DNA from 3 places in the Agromyces sp. NBRC 114283 genome. Region 3 is predicted to be linked to each of the others. Evidence: predicted binding sites of a transcription regulator. Region 3 holds the regulator's gene; each other region holds the start of a gene.

Region 1 (3,270 bases), 860 kb from region 3:
GCGCGACGCGGCGCAGCGCCGCGACGAGATCGTCGCGGCGCTGCGCGTGCTTCGCGGATCGCGTCACGCTTCGGCCCGTTCGTCGTCGAGGTTCTCGGCGAGGGCGGCGTAGCGGCCGGGGTCGCGTCGGCGGATGATCATGGCGATCACGATACCGACGATGAACAGCAGCGGGGTGGGCGCGAGCAGCACCCAGTTGATCGGGCCGGTCATCGTCGTCACGATCTCGAAGTTGAACGCGATGAGCAGGAACCCCGTGATCAGGCCGGCCGCGCCGATCGCGGGGGCGACGAGCACCCGCCAGACGCTGTGCCCGCGGCGGTTCCGGGCGAAGAAGCCGACGACGGCGACCGCGGCGACCGCCTGTGCGAAGACGAGGCCGGCGACGCCGGTGGCGTACGTCCAGATCGCGAACTGCAGGAAGGGGTCGGCCCCCAGCAGGAACGCGACGAGGATGGCGACGACGGCGATCACGCTCATCACGGCGCTCGCCACGTACGGCGCCTTCGTCTTCGGGTGCGTGCGGCCGAGCGCGGCCGGCAGCAGCCGCTCGCGGCCGAGCGAGTAGAGGTAGCGGCTCGACGCGTTGTGGAAGGCGAGCAGGCAGGCGAAGAAGCTCGTCACGATGAGCACCTGCATGACGATCGCGGCCCAGTCCCCGAGGTACTCGGCGCCCGCCGCGAACACCATCGTCTCGAAGGCGTCGCCTCGGGCAATCTCGATCACGCCGTCGGCGCCGAACGCGACCGTGAGCATCCAGAAGGTGAAGGCGTAGAAGACGCCGAGGAAGCCGATCGCGAGGTACGTGGCGATCGGCACGGTGCGCCGCGGGTTGCGGGCCTCTTCGGCGTAGATCGCGGTGCCCTCGAAGCCGAGGTAGGCGCCGAAGCCGACGACGAAGAGGCTGCCGGCGCCGGCGGCGAAGAAGATCTCCTTCGGGTCGAAGGGGGCGGCGCTCCACGGCTCGGGACCGCCCTGCACCAGCACGGCGACGGACAGCACGAGCAGGATGGCGACCTCCGCGGTGAGCAGCACGCCGAGCACCTTCGCGCCGACGTCGATCTTGCGGTAGCCGAGCAGGGCGACCACCGCGGCGGCGATCAGGGACCAGACCACCCAGGGCAGTTGGATGCCGAAGAGGCCGCCGAACGTGAGCTCGCCGAAGAAGCCGATGAAGCCGTAGAAGCAGACCGTCAGGATCGCGTAGGCGAAGATCGTCACGAACGACACCCCGAGGCCCGCCGGCTTGCCGAGGCCGCGCGAGACGTACGCGTAGAAGGCGCCGGTGTTGCGCACATGCGTCGACATCGCGGTGAAGCCCAGGGCGAAGAGGATCAGCACGACGGCGCAGACGAGCATCGCGCCGGCCGCCCCGATGCCGCCCATGCGCATGGAGGTCGGCGCGGCGCTCGCGACCACGGTGAGCGGTGCCGCGGCCGAGACGACGAAGAAGACGACGTCGCCGACGCCCAGCCGGCCGGCGGCGAGGGAGCCTCTTCGGGTGGACGGGGCGCGCTCGGCGGTGTTGATCGGGTGTTCAGACATCATCGTCTCCTCGGCGTGGGGGCAGCCGCATCGGGTGCAGCAGAATCTGAACGCTCATTCAATCGAGGCACCCGGGCGCTGTCAAGAGTGCTAGCGTGATCGTCACCCGAAAGTTGAACGGGTGTTCGAGAACGTCGAGAACGAGGAGCGTCGATGACGACCACCAGCCAGTCCCCCGTCGAGTCCCCGCGGGCCAGAGACCTCGGCGTGCCCTTCGACGGCACCCCGGGACCTGTGAACGCGATCACCGACGTCCCCGGGGTGCAGGTCGGCTACACGACGCTCGTGAGCGGACCCGACGCGGCGGGCACCGCGCGCACCGGGGTGACGGCGATCCTCCCCCGCGGCCGCGACGGCGTCGGCGTCCCCTGCGCCGCCGGCACCTTCTCGCTGAACGGGAACGGGGAGCTGACCGGGCGCAGCTGGATCGACGAGGCCGGCATGCTCGCGCTGCCGATCGCGATCACGAACTCGCACGCCGTCGGCGCCGTGCACCAGGGCGTCGACGAGTGGGTGCACGAGACGCATCCCGAGGTGTCAGCGCAGTGGATGCTGCCGGTCGTCGGCGAGACCTGGGACGGCTACCTGAACGAGATCAACGGCGGGCACGTGCGGCCCGAGCACGCGCGGGCCGCCCTCGACGCCGCCGCCGGCGGCCCGATCGCCGAGGGCAACGTCGGCGGCGGCACCGGCATGAACTGCTACGCCTTCAAGGGCGGCACCGGCAGCGCGTCGCGGATGGTCGCGACGGCCGGCGGCGAGTACACCGTCGGCGTCCTGCTGCAGGCCAATTTCGGCGATCGCGACGAGTTCCGGCTCGCCGGCCGGCCGCTCGGCCGCGAGTCCGCCGCGCCGAAGCCGATCGAGGACGACGACTGGTTCGTGCGCGACGGCGAGCGCACGAAGGCCGCCGCGGGCGCCGGCAGCGTGATCGTCATCGTCGCGACGGATGCCCCGCTCCTCCCTGGCCAGTGCGAGGCCCTCGCCCGACGAGTGCCGCTCGGCCTCGCCCGCACCGGCACGGCGGGCAGCCACTTCTCGGGCGACATCTTCCTCGCGTTCTCGACCGCGAACCCCGGCGCCCTCACCTCCCAACTCGGTCGCGGGGCGAACCAGGGGCTCGAGCGGCTCGACTTCGTGCCCTGGGGCGCGATCGATCCGCTGTACCGCGCGACGGTCGAGGCCGTCGAGGAGGCCGTCGCGAACGCCCTCGTCGCCGCCCGCGACCTCGAGGGCCGCGACGGGCACGCGAGCTACGCCCTCCCGCACGAGGAGGTGCGCCGGGCGTTCGCCGAGCGTTAGCCGCAGAACTCCTTCGGCGCGCGGGGCTCGGCGGAGGAGCCGATGTACGTGACAGCGCCCTGATAGACGATGAAATCGAGCCACCCGGCGTCGTCGTCGCCGACCGCGTAACCGTAGCCGTCGAGACTGACCTGCGTGGTCTGCTGCAGCGTCGGGTACGCAGCGGTGAGCTCGGCGAGCGTCGAGCCGAGCCCGATGCCCTCGGCGGTGCGCGGGGCCTCGGCGCCCGGGGCGCCGGAGAGCCACACCTCATCGACCTGATCGCCGGCCTCGGACGTGATCAGCAGCACGGTCGCCGTGCCCTCGCGCGACATCGTGTGCAGGCGCGGGCATGCCGCGTCGACGGGCTCGAGCGCGAACGTCGTGAGCGGGGTCGCCACGTCGGGGTAGACCGCGCCGCGCGCGACGGGACCGACGCCGAAC
Region 2 (3,270 bases), 580 kb from region 3:
GCGACGTGGAGGTGCTGCACGTGCTGTCCGGCGCGCTCACGGCGCGCTTCGTCGACCGCACCGTGGCGCTCGTCGCCGGCGACGCACTCACGTTCCCGGGGCGCGAACCCCACAGTTGGACGGCCGACCCCGAGCTCGGCGCCGAGGTCATGTGGGTCATCGTGCCCGCGCCGTGGAGCGGCACGAGCTAGGCGTCGGGCCGCGCGCGCCGCGCGGAGCTCCGTGTCGAGCGGCGGCGGGCCGCCTCGTGCGCCGCGCGCAGCAGCGCCACGAGCTCCTCGACGGTCGACTCGGGATTCACCACGGCCAACCAGCCGTTCGCCCCGTACACGGGGTGCGGGCCGAGCACGTCGACGGCCGCCGCGTCGCGCGGCACCGCGAGGGAGCGCGGCTCCTCCCCCGTCACCCGCCGGAACGTCGCCCGATCGACGTGCACGTTGACGCGGTACCGGCCGGGCTCGTCGAGGCGCGAAGCGGTGTCGTCGGGGGAGTCCTTCGTCACGATCGTGCCGTACGGCTGGGTGCGCTCCGGCATCCGGCCGTCGGGGGCGTGATAGAAGAAGGCGTCGCCCCAGGCGAGCTCGGGAAATGGCCCGCCCGGGACGGGTTCGACGACGAGCACGCCGTCGAAGGAGCGGACGGCGTCGAGGATCTGCTGCATACTCATACTTCGAGTGTGAACTTCAAGTGCGTATTGGGGGTTGCGCATGCCGCACGGACTGCGCACCGCCGAACTCGCCCGCGCGGCCGGGTATTCGGACCAGCAGGTGCGCGACCTGGAACGGCTCGGCGTGATCCCGGCCGCCGTGCGCTCGGCGAACGGGTACCGCAGCTACACCGACGCCCACCTCGTCGCCCTCCGCGCGTATCGCGCGCTGGCTCGGGCCATCGGGCCGGTCGCGGCCCGCGGTGCGCTCGCCGAGTTCCGCACGCGGCCGATCGCCGAGGCGGCGGCGCTCGTCGACGAGCTGCACGCCGGGCTCGCGCGGGAGCGCGAGCGGGTGCTCGCGGCGCGCGCGGGGCTGGCGGCGATCGCACCGGCGGATGCCTCGGCGGCGGGCGCGCCGAGGGATGCCTCGGCGGCGGGCGCCGGCGGCGCGATGTCGATCACCGAGCTGGCCTTGGCCCTCGACGTGCGCAGCTCGACGCTGCGGTACTGGGAGACGGAAGGGCTGCTCCGCCCCGATCGCGTCGGCTCCGTGGCGGCCCGCAGCTACTCGGCGGCCCAGATCCTCGTCGCACGCGTCGTCGCGGCACTCCGCGAGGGCGGCGCCGGCATCCCGGCCATCCGCTCCGTCGTGGCGACGCTCGGCGAGGAATCCGGCATCGCCGCAGCCGAGCGCTCGCTCGACGCGCGACTCGGCGCGCTCGCGGAGCGGAGCGTCATGCTGCTGCGCGCGAGCGGCGCGCTCGCGGAGCTACTGGACGGGGCGGACGAGGCCTCGTGATCCCGCCGCTTCGGGCATCGATCCGGCACCCCTCCGTCCCCAGGCACGCATCGCTTGGCGTTCTCCACATTCGAAGATGATTTCGAACGGTCAGGCGATTCCGGCGTAGCGTCGAAGCATGGATGTCCCGAGCGATTCGCCGCCCCGGCTCGCCGTGCTCGCCGCGCGGCTCGCCGCGGTCGAGGATGCCTGGGCGGGCGGCGTCCGGCTGAACGCGAGCGCCATTCGGGACCATCCCGCCGATCCAGCAGCCGTCGATGCGCGGGCGCTGAGCGACGACGGACTGCTCCGAGTGCTCGACGCGCTGGCGGGGCTCACCCGTGCCGCAGAAGCCGCGGCGAGCGCCTGCGCGGCTGAGCTCGCGGCCCGGTGCACCGGCATCCCGGGCGAAGATCCGGCACGCGATCGCGGCTACCCGAATCCCGCACGGCTCGTCGCCGACACGACGCGCCGCCGCGCGGGCGAGGCGCACGAGCTCATCGCCGTGGGGGCAGCCACCGCCCTGCGCAGCTCCTTCGCGGGCGAGCGCCTCGCCCCGCGACTCCCCCACCTCGCCGTTGGCCTCGCGAGCGCCGAGCTCGGGCTCCACGCCGCCGAGCGCATCCGCCGCTTCCTCGATCGGGTGGCGCCTCGCGTCGAGTCGGCGACGCTCGACGAGGCCGAGCGGTTCCTGGTCGAACAGGCAGCCTCGGTCGGGCCCGAGCGGCTCGCGCAGCTCATCACACTCCTCGAGGCGCGACTCGATCCCGACGGCGTGCGCCCGCGCGAAGACGAGCTCCGCGGCCGGAGGGGGCTCCGCATCTGGGAAGACACGGCGGGCATGGTCAACGTGCGCGGCGCGTTCGACCCCGTGAACGGTGCCACGCTGAAGGCCGCCGTCGGCGGGCTCGTCGGCGCCGAACTGCATCGTGCGCGCGACGCCCGGCGACGGCAGCACGACGACGACTCCGGCATCGCCGAGCATCGCAGCATCGCCCAGCTGAACGCCGACGCGCTCGCCGACCTCGCGCGACACGCACTCGGCTGCGCCGCGGTCCCGACGCTCAGGCAGACGACCGTCGTCGTGCGCGCCGATGCCGCGGCGCTTCTCGCCGAGCGCGGCCACGGCACGATCGACGGCCTCGATCAGCCGATCTCGATCGCGAGCGTCCGTGCGCTCGTCAGCTCGGCCGGCATCGCGCCGCTGTTCGTCGGCGAGCACGGCGAGCCGTTGCAGCTCGGGCGCTCCGCCCGCCTCTTCAGCGCCGCGCAGAAGCTCGCCCTCGCCGATCGCGACGGCGGCTGCGCGTGGCCGGGTTGCTCACGGCCCCCTTCGCACACCGAGGCCCACCACATCGCGTGGTGGCACCGCGACGACGGGCGCACCGATCTCGACAACGGCATCCTGCTGTGCAGCCACCATCACCACCGGGTGCACGACGACGGGTGGCGCATCGTCGTCCGCGACGGCGGGCGCTGGTTCATCCCGCCCCCGCATATCGACCCGCACGGCACGCCGATCGCCGCGAACACCTCGACCGATCGGCGGATGGGCCTGCTGGCGCGAGCCATGGCCGCCGCGTAGCGCGCGCGGACCCGCTCGGGTCAGGCCGGCCGCACCGGCTGACGCAGCACCGTGCGGAGCTTCTCAGGCGCCGTGCGCCGGGCATCGCTCAGGTAGATCTCGTGGTGGTCGCCGGCGAAGGTCAGCCCGTGCTCGGGCATGAACTCGTCATGCAGTCTGGCGAGCGTCGGCGCTTCGTCGTCGTACGACCCGAGGTGCAGGATCTGCACGCATCGCCCCTCATGCAGCCGCCGGAGCTCGAGACGGGCGATCGCGTCG
Region 3 (3,270 bases):
CCGCGCGGATCGTGTCGAGCGACACCGGAGTGCCGGTGGGGTTGTTCGGCGCGCAGAGGAAGACGATGTCGGGATCGTGCTGCTCGATCGCCGCGACGGCCGTCTCGGCGCACAACTCGTAGTCGGCGTCGCGCGGGGCGTCGATCCACTCGGTGCCGGTGCCGGAGGCGAGCAGCGAGTACATCGAGTACGTGGGCGAGAAGCCGAGCGCCCGGCGCCCCGGCCCCCCGAACGCCTGCAGCAGGTGCTGCAGCACCTCGTTCGAGCCGTTCGCCGCCCAGATCTGCTCGGGCGTGAGCCCGTGCCCGAGATAGCGGGCGAAGGCCTCGCGCAGTTCGGTGAACTCGCGGTCGGGGTAGCGGTTCAGCTGGAGGATGGCCGCCGCGACCCGCGCGACGATGTCGTGCGCGACGTCCTCGGGGATCGGATGCGTGTTCTCGTTCACGTTGAGGGCGACCGGAACGACCTTCTGCGGAGCGCCGTAGGGCGAGCGCCCCCTGAGGTCGTCGCGGATGGGCAGATCTTCGAAGCTCGTCACCACTTCATGCTAGTGATGCGCGACCCCCTGTGACTCCGCGCCGTGACGCCGCGCTGAGGCGGCACCGGAGCGCTCAGTTCGCGGCGGGAAGGGCCAGGCGCTGGCCCGGCTCGACCACCGAGGAGTCGAGCCCGTTGAGTCGGATGATGTCGTCGATGACCACCCGCGGATCAGCACCGGGGTCGGTCGCCTCGGCGATCTCCCACAGGGTGTCGCCGGCGCCGACCGTGACGTAGTCGAAGCTCGCGCCCGAGCCGCCGACGGCGTCGTCCGCCGCCGCGACGCCGGCACCGAGCACGCTCAACGCGGCCCAGATGACGAGCGGGAGCGCGCCGAGGGTCGTGAAGACGACGCGACCGCGTCGAGTCAGTCGGAGCCGCGTGCGGGCACCTGCGAAACCGTTCGCGGTGAACTCGGCACCGCTCGCCATGACTGCGCTCATCTCAACACCTCCAGGAGAATCGCACCCGGCCCTCGGCCGGGAGGGCCGGATGCGAAGCTGTGTTCCGAATCTATCTTCGATTGTTCGAATCTGCAAGCCGTTCTTCGAACATTGCGCCGCATCGGATTCGCGACACACTCGAAGGAATGTTTGCCGCACCCGCGTTGCGCGGATACAGTTTCGAATGTCAGAACAGAGTCCATCAGGGACCACCGACATTCCGGTCGCAAGACCGCCGACGAGGGGCGTCAGCACGTGAGCACCGAGACCGAGGGCAGCAAACCGGCCGCACGTGCGCGCCGCCGCAAGAGCCTGAGCGCGAAGCAGATCTCGATCCTCGAGGTCATCCAGCGCTCGGTCGCGACGCGGGGCTACCCGCCGAGCATGCGCGAGATCGGCGACGCCGTGGGCCTGTCCTCGCTCTCGAGCGTCACCCACCAGCTGAACCAGCTGGAGCTGGCCGGCTACCTCCGGCGCGACCCGAACCGGCCCCGCGCGCTCGAGGTGCTGATCGAGCTCCCCGGCACCGAGGAGCGCCAGCCGAGCGACGGCGAGCCCATCCCGGTCGGCGACGCCGCGATGGTGCCGCTCGTCGGCCGCATCGCCGCCGGCATCCCGATCACCGCCGAGCAGCAGATCGACGAGGTCTTCCCGCTTCCCCGCCAGCTCGTCGGCAAGGGCGAGCTGTTCATGCTGAAGGTCGTCGGCGACTCCATGGTCGACGCGGCGATCTGCGACGGCGACTGGGTTGTCGTGCGTTCGCAGCGCACCGCGGAGAACGGCGAGATCGTCGCGGCCATGCTCGACGAGGAGGCCACGGTGAAGGTCTTCCGGCAGCGCGACGGCCACACCTGGCTGCTCCCCCGCAACAGCGCCTTCGAGCCGATCCTGGGCGACGACGCCGAGGTGCTCGGCAAGGTCGTCGCGGTGCTCCGCGCAGTCTGAGGCCCCCAGACGCCAGGAACGGCCCGGGATGCCTCGCATCCCGGGCCGTTCCGCGTGCACAGCGCCGCGACCGGCCAGCCCACTCAGCCGCGGGCGAGCGACTCCCGCACCGAGCGGGCGGCTCCGACGAGGTGCGTGAGCGAGGCGACCGTCTCGTCGTAGCCGCGCGTCTTCAGCCCGCAGTCCGGGTTCACCCAGAGCCGCGACGCCGGCACCTCGGCCACCGCGCGCTCCAGGAGCTCGCGGACCTCGTCCTCACCGGGCACCCGGGGCGAGTGGATGTCGTACACGCCGGGACCCACGCCGTGGTCGAAGCCGCTGCGGCCGAGGTCCTCGACCACCTCCATGCGGCTGCGCGCGGCCTCGATGCTCGTGACGTCGGCGTCGAGCCCCCGGATGGCGTCGATGACGACGCCGAACTCGGAGTAGCAGAGGTGCGTGTGCACCTGCGTCGCCGGTGCGGCCCCGGCCGTCGCGAGCCGGAACGCGCCGACCGACCACTCGAGGTAGGCCGGCTGCTCCGCGCGGCGGAGCGGCAGCAGCTCCCGGAGCGCGGGCTCGTCGACCTGGATGATCCGGATGCCGGCGGCCTCCAGGTCCGCGACCTCGTCGCGGAGCGCGAGGCCCACCTGGCGCGCGGTGTCGCCGAGCGGCTGATCGTCACGCACGAACGACCAGGCCAGGATCGTCACGGGCCCCGTCAGCATCCCCTTCAGGTGCCGTTGGGTCAGCGACTGCGCGTAGGCCGACCAGCCGACGGTCATCGGGGCGGGGCGGGAGACGTCGCCCCAGAGGATCGACGGGCGCGTGCAGCGCGAGCCGTAGGACTGCACCCAGCCGTGCTCGGTCACCGCGAAGCCGTCGAGCAGCTCGGCGAAGTACTGCACCATGTCGTTGCGCTCCGGCTCGCCGTGCACGAGCACGTCGAGGCCGAGTTCCTCCTGGAGGCGCACGACCCGCTCGATCTCTTGCTCGATGATCGCGCGGTAGCCCGCATCGTCGAGCTCGCCGCTCGCGAGCGCGGCGCGAGCGCGCCGGAGCTCGCCGGTCTGCGGGAAGGAGCCGATCGTCGTGGTCGGCAGCTCCGGCAGCCCGAGGTCGAGCTGGGCCTCGACGCGGGCGTCGTAGTCGACGCGGGCGAAGTCAGCGTCCGAGAGGGCGGCCAGCCGCTCGCGGACCGCCGGCACCCGCACCCCGGGCGCGCCGGCCCGGTCGACGAGGGCGGCCGAGGCATCCGCGAGCTCCGACTCGATCGCCTGACGGCCGTGCGCGAGCCCGCGCGCGAGCGTCGCGACCTGGGCGACCTTCTGATCGGCGAACGCGAGCCAGCTCGCGAGGCGCGGGT

What was found. The regulator LexA, encoded in region 3, represses DNA repair genes until DNA is damaged. The targets are predictions, from matches to a motif close to TCGAACANNTGTTCGA.
Region 1: QSJ60_RS17075 (DmpA family aminopeptidase) is a predicted target of LexA. The motif match lies at 1,659-1,674, and genes of this name have one in related genera.
Region 2: QSJ60_RS15755 (HNH endonuclease signature motif containing protein) is a predicted target of LexA. The motif match lies at 1,519-1,534, and genes of this name have one in related genera.

What each region holds. Positions count from the first base shown of each region.
Region 1 is NZ_BSQP01000001.1:3,563,257-3,566,526, forward strand. Features, by position in the region: gene QSJ60_RS17065 (TetR family transcriptional regulator) at 1-67, opposite strand, end outside; gene QSJ60_RS17070 (APC family permease) at 64-1,545, opposite strand; gene QSJ60_RS17075 (DmpA family aminopeptidase) at 1,699-2,847, shown strand; gene QSJ60_RS17080 (hypothetical protein) at 2,844-3,270, opposite strand, start outside.
Region 2 is NZ_BSQP01000001.1:3,287,119-3,290,388, forward strand. Features, by position in the region: gene QSJ60_RS15740 (helix-turn-helix domain-containing protein) at 1-191, shown strand, start outside; gene QSJ60_RS15745 (DUF6194 family protein) at 188-667, opposite strand; gene QSJ60_RS15750 (MerR family transcriptional regulator) at 708-1,448, shown strand; gene QSJ60_RS15755 (HNH endonuclease signature motif containing protein) at 1,567-3,012, shown strand; gene QSJ60_RS15760 (GyrI-like domain-containing protein) at 3,033-3,270, opposite strand, start outside.
Region 3 is NZ_BSQP01000001.1:2,704,378-2,707,647, forward strand. Features, by position in the region: gene QSJ60_RS13050 (histidinol-phosphate transaminase) at 1-538, opposite strand, end outside; gene QSJ60_RS13055 (LysM peptidoglycan-binding domain-containing protein) at 612-980, opposite strand; gene lexA (transcriptional repressor LexA) at 1,236-1,925, shown strand; gene metE (5-methyltetrahydropteroyltriglutamate--homocysteine S-methyltransferase) at 2,009-3,270, opposite strand, start outside.